Pedobacter sp. W3I1: one gene and its partner. The protein of the gene in region 1 interacts with the protein of each later gene in a pairwise test. Links are inferred from orthologs where the notes say so. Each region holds a gene or a part of one and is shown in the gene's direction. Other genes may lie near its edges.

The links. Proteins that work in one complex are often made in the same cells at the same time.
Region 2: the proteins of nusG (region 1) and rho interact in binary tests that used the Escherichia coli proteins (3 or more experiments, as listed by UniProt). The link is inferred for Pedobacter sp. W3I1 from one-to-one orthologs.

Annotation. Positions count from the first base shown.
Region 1 is NZ_JAUSXN010000001.1:5,064,764-5,067,742, reverse strand. Bases 6-2,979 are described here. They hold nusG (transcription termination/antitermination protein NusG), read left to right. Parts: upstream 6-1,209; coding sequence 1,210-1,749; downstream 1,750-2,979. Other genes in these bases: rplA (50S ribosomal protein L1), read left to right, coding at 2,814-2,979; rplK (50S ribosomal protein L11), read left to right, coding at 2,350-2,793; secE (preprotein translocase subunit SecE), read left to right, coding at 1,003-1,200; tuf (elongation factor Tu), read left to right, coding at 6-740. Outside these bases: more of tuf, read left to right, coding at 1-5. UniProt on the Escherichia coli protein: Part of the processive rRNA transcription and antitermination complex (rrnTAC). The complex forms an RNA-chaperone ring around the RNA exit tunnel of RNA polymerase (RNAP).
Region 2 is NZ_JAUSXN010000001.1:4,720,899-4,723,865, forward strand. What follows is about bases 4-2,965. They hold rho (transcription termination factor Rho), read left to right. Parts: upstream 4-592; coding sequence 593-2,338; downstream 2,339-2,965. Other genes in these bases: pyrF (orotidine-5'-phosphate decarboxylase), read right to left, coding at 4-170; pssA (CDP-diacylglycerol--serine O-phosphatidyltransferase), read left to right, coding at 2,428-2,965. Also shown: more of pyrF, read right to left, coding at 1-3; more of pssA, read left to right, coding at 2,966-2,967. UniProt on the Escherichia coli protein: Facilitates transcription termination by a mechanism that involves Rho binding to the nascent RNA, activation of Rho's RNA-dependent ATPase activity, and release of the mRNA from the DNA template.

The DNA of each region.
Region 1 (2,979 bases):
TAGAAATGGAAGTTCGTGAACTATTATCGTTCTACGATTTCCCTGGTGATGATATTCCTGTTATTCAAGGTTCTGCTTTAGGTGGTTTGAATGGCGATCCAAAATGGGTTGGAAAAATTATGGAGTTAATGGATGCTGTAGATAGCTACATTCCAATTCCTCCACGTTTAACTGAACTTCCATTCTTAATGCCTGTTGAAGATGTATTCTCGATCACTGGTCGTGGTACTGTAGCAACTGGTCGTATTGAGCGTGGTGTAATCAACTCTGGAGATCCGGTTGAAATCTTAGGTATGGGTGCTGAGAACTTAAAATCTACAGTAACTGGTGTTGAGATGTTCCGTAAGATCTTAGATTATGGTGAAGCTGGTGATAACGTAGGTTTATTGTTACGTGGTATTGAGAAAACTGATATCCGTCGTGGTATGGTAATCTGTAAACCAGGTTCAGTAACTCCTCACACTGATTTCAAAGCTGAGATCTATGTATTATCAAAAGCAGAAGGTGGTCGTCACACTCCATTCTTCAACAAATACCGTCCACAGTTCTATTTCCGTACTACAGATGTTACTGGTGAAATTTCACTAGCTGAAGGTACTGAGATGGTAATGCCAGGTGATAACGTTACAATTTCTGTGAAATTGATCAACGCAATCGCAATGGAAAAAGGTCTACGTTTCGCAATCCGTGAGGGTGGTAGAACAGTAGGTGCTGGTCAGGTAACTGAGATTGTAAAATAAAACCCCAAACCCCTTAAGGGGCTTCAGGTAAATAACTGAAAGCAAAGTGCTTGAGTTCACTTAAGCACTTTGCTTTCTAATTACGGGAATAGTTCAACGGTAGAATAGAGGTCTCCAAAACCTTTGATCAGGGTTCGAATCCTTGTTCCCGTGCTCAAAACAATGATTGAGTAATTAAATGAGTGAATGATTGAATTTGAAAGTTAGCTTTCGAATATTATCATTCACTCATTTAGTCATTCTGTCATTCAATAAATTAAATATGGCTAAAGTAGTTGAGTTTATAAAAGAATCATACGATGAAATGACCAATAAGGTTACATGGCCTACTTGGGGCGAACTGCAAAGTTCTGCGATTCTTGTATTAGTGGCTTCTTTAATTATTGCATTGGTTATTTTTGCAATGGATAAAGGATCGACATTTGTGTTAGATACTTTTTATAAATCACTTTCTAATTAATATTTACAAATGAGCGATCTAAAGTGGTACGTTGTAAGGGCTGTTAGCGGTAAAGAAAAGAAAGTAAAACAGTACATTGATGCTGAGATCAGCCGTTTAGGTTTCTCTCATTTGGTTCCTCAGGTTTTAATACCAATGGAAAAATATTACCAAATGAAAGATGGTAAAAAAATTGCCAAAGAACGTAACTTCTATCCTGGTTATGTTTTAATCGAAGCTACATTAGATGGAGAGTTAGAGCACATCATTAAAGGAATTAACAGTGTTATTGGTTTCTTGGGTGATAAAGCGGGCAATCCAATCCCAATGCGCCAGGCAGAAGTTAACCGTATTTTAGGTGTGGTTGATGAAATGAGCGAGCAAGGCGAAACCATGAATGTGCCTTACTATGTTGGCGAAGGCATTAAAGTTATGGACGGACCTTTCAATGGTTTCTCAGGTATTATCGAAGAGGTAAACGAAGAGAAGAAAAAACTGAAAGTAATGGTTAAGATTTTCGGACGTAAAACGCCACTTGAACTTAACTACATGCAAGTAGAAAAAGAGTAAAAAATTGTCTTAAATATTTGAAAGGCCTTAGAATTTATTTTCTGAGGCCTTTTTGTTTTATATAGGGTTTGAAATCAGTTAATGTATTTTTAAGTATAATAACACATTCTATATTTAGAAACTCTTTAAAAATGATGGAAATTTATACAGGTTGTCACGTCGAGACTGCCGAAACGCCTTTAGAGCTGATCCTTCAACAAGCTAGCTATCAATGATAAGATTTAATTAGAAAGGTCGTCATTGCGAGGAGGAACGACGAAGCAATCTTTCCTGCTAGAAAAGATTGCTTCCCCGAAAAACGGGGCAGGCTGTCGGCTGAAAAAGCCTTCTCGCAATGACGATAATCTGAGGAGATTTATCTCCTTAAATATCATATCATTTATATTGATTTTATACAATAAATTAACCCTCAGGATGACAAGTAAATATAAAAACGAAACTTAAACAGCCTCTTAAAAATATATTTTTCTCAATCTATTGCAGGACTGCAAGATTATCCATATCTTTGCAGTCCTTTAAGCTTTATAGGAGCTATGAGGAATTAAATGTTACATGCTTCCAATATTTAACATTGAGTTTTAAATAAACAAAAAACACAAAATGGCAAAAGAAGTCAGTGCAATGATCAAATTACAGATCAAAGGCGGAGCGGCAAATCCATCGCCACCAGTAGGACCTGCATTAGGTGCTAAAGGGGTGAACATTATGGAGTTTTGCAAACAGTACAACGCTCGTACCCAAGATAAAGCAGGTAAAGTATTGCCAGTTGTAATTACTGTTTATGCTGATAAGTCATTCGATTTCATCATCAAAACCCCTCCGGTAGCTATCCAGTTAAAAGATGCTACTAAATTACAGAGTGGTTCTGCTGAGCCTAACCGTAAAAAAGTTGGATCGGTGACCTGGGACCAGATTAAAGTTATTGCTGAAGATAAAATGCCTGATTTAAATGCATTTACAATCGAATCTGCAATGAGTATGGTTGCCGGTACAGCACGCAGTATGGGAATCACCGTTTCTGGTGACGCACCCTGGAACAATTAATTAAAAAACAGTTTACAACAGTGGCGAAATTAACTAAAAATCAAAAAAAGGCACATGCTAAAATAGAAGCTGGTAAAGCTTATACTTTGAAGGATGCTGCTGCTTTGGTAAAAGAAATCACTACTACTAAATTCGATGCTTCAGTTGATATTGATGTATCCTTAGGAGTAGATCCGCGTAAAGCCA
Region 2 (2,967 bases), 340 kb from region 1 along the record:
TAAGCTACACACAAATCTTTTGTGGCATCTATAATCTGTTTGTTGAATTCCAGAATTGGATTTTCATACTTTAACAGGTGTTTTGGTATTTTATCTAACGAAGAATCTAATCCGACACATAAAAATGAACGTTTTTTTTGTATCTGCTCGAAAAGTTGTTGCTTTGTCATATATGGGCTTATTTGCTGCAAATATGAAGATTTTTAAGTTTTCTGAGCGACAAAATAATGCTCACACTAATTATTTTTATAAACATTTTAAACTTTTGCTTGCAGATTACGTTTCAAATACATACAATTGCAACATAATTTCTCAACCGTTTATCTGAATATCCCAGAAAAATTTATCAAGACTTGTTTTTTGTTACCATTTTTTAAAGGCCAATTTCGCTTTTTATTCAGCTTGTAAACAGTTATGAAACAATTTGAGCATTTCTATAATGAACTCATAATGTTTTATAGCCTTAAGAATTTATACACAATGAAACTGCCGGGCCTGCACTAACACAAATATATTTAAGCCTGTGTAGATTTATAACAGAAAACATCCGTTATAAACAAATGAAAAATTTCTTGAAACATATATATTTAGAATGTTTAGTAAAACAGAATTAAATGATAAGCTCACAACAGAATTACGTGAGCTAGCAAAAAGCTATGGCATTGAAGGTGCCGACTCCCTAAGAAAAATCGACCTTGTTGAAGTACTTTTACACCAACAGGAAATTATAAATGCCGCTAAAGCTGGTGCAGACCCTTATAGCGAAATCGAACCTATTGCAGCTACTCCTGCGCCTAAAACTAAAGCTGCAAAAACATCAAAAGTTGCTGCAGCCGCTGCTTCAGCAGCAGTAGCAGAAAACGCTGTCGTAGCTGATAAGCCTGTTGTAGCCGACAAGCCTGTTAAAAAAAGAGCAAGGTTAAGCAAAGATGAGCCTGCAGCGCCAATTGAAAGAAGAAGAGATTCGGTAACCTTATTTGACGAACCGCAGCACCATCAACAACCTGAAAGACAGCCCGACAGAATTGTTGAAGCTGAAGAAAGTGTAAAACCTATCTCAGCCTTAATCGAAGAAAGTGCTGAAGTACTTCCGGTGGCTCCAAAGCAAAAACAAGAGCCTAAAGAAAAGCAGGAAAAACCGCAACGCGACGAAAACCGTCAGCAAAAACAACCAGGCGGTGGCAATCACCACAAAAACGAAAACAGTTATTCTAACTTGGATTTCGATAACGTAATTACAAATGAGGGTGTTTTAGAAATTATGCCCGATGGTTATGGTTTCTTGCGTTCGGCAGATTACAACTACTTAACTTCTCCTGATGATATTTATGTATCTCAGTCGCAAATAAAACTTTTTGGCTTAAAAACTGGTGATACCGTAAAAGGTAGTATCCGTCCGCCAAAAGAAGGCGAAAAATATTTCCCACTCGTTCGCGTAGAAACCATTAATGGCAGAATTCCTGCTGAGGTTCGCGACCGTGTTCCTTTCGACTATTTAACGCCACTTTTCCCAACAGAAAAATTAAATTTATTTACGGATAACAGCAACTACTCTACCCGTATTATGGATTTATTTACGCCAATTGGTAAAGGACAGCGTGGTTTAATTGTAGCGCAACCAAAAACAGGTAAAACGAACCTGCTTAAAGAAGTAGCCAATGCAATTGCCAAAAACCATCCGGAAGTTTATTTAATTATCTTATTAATTGATGAGCGCCCGGAAGAGGTTACCGATATGGCTCGTAGTGTAAGGGCTGAGGTTATTGCTTCTACTTTTGATGAGCCGGCTGAACGCCATGTTAAAATTGCCAATATTGTTTTAGAAAAAGCAAAACGTTTGGTAGAAAGCGGACATGATGTGGTAATTCTTTTAGATTCGATTACCCGTTTGGCCAGAGCATACAATACAACTGCACCGGCATCAGGTAAAATATTATCAGGGGGTGTTGATGCAAATGCGTTACACAAACCAAAACGTTTCTTCGGAGCGGCACGTAACATCGAAAATGGTGGCTCACTAACCATTTTAGCTACCGCATTAACCGATACAGGTTCTAAAATGGATGAGGTGATCTTCGAAGAATTTAAAGGAACAGGTAACATGGAGTTACAATTAGATCGTAAATTATCTAACAAACGTATCTTCCCTGCAATTGATATTACGGCATCAAGTACCCGTCGCGACGATTTATTGCTCGATAGAGATATTTTGCAACGCGTGTGGATTTTACGTAACCACCTTGCTGACATGAACAGCCAGGAAGCAATGGAATTTGTTCAATCACAAATAAAAGGAACAAAAAGTAACGAAGAGTTCTTAATTTCGATGAACAGCTAAGATAAAGCTTAAAGGTAAAAGGTGTAAGGCTTAAGGTTTCCTAATTGGATGCCTAAACCTTACACCCTAAACCTTAAACCTTAGACCCCATGCTAAAAAAACATCTTCCTAATGCGATTACCTGTGCAAACCTTTTATCTGGTTGTATCGGAATCGTATTTGCATTTAAAGGCAATTTAGAAACCGCCGCCTATTTCGTTATTTTCTCCGGAATTTTCGATTTCTTTGATGGCATGGTTGCCCGTTTATTAAATGTTAAATCAGCAATAGGAAAAGACCTGGATTCTTTGGCAGATATGGTAAGTTTTGGATTCTTACCGGGTGTAATCATGTTTCAACTTTTAAAAGCCAGCGATTATTCATCTGAGTACCTTCCCTATTTTGGTTTTTTAATTACTATTTTTTCGGCATTGCGGTTAGCTAAATTTAACAATGATGAAAGGCAAACAGAAGATTTTATTGGTTTAAATACCCCGATGAATACTTTGTTTATTTGCTCCTTACCGTTTATTGCAAATGATTATCCCCAGATCATTTCCTCTAGCATACTATTGATTGCCATTACTGCCATTACGAGTTTCTTATTGGTGAGCGAAATCAAAATATTCTCTTTAAAATTCAGCGATTTA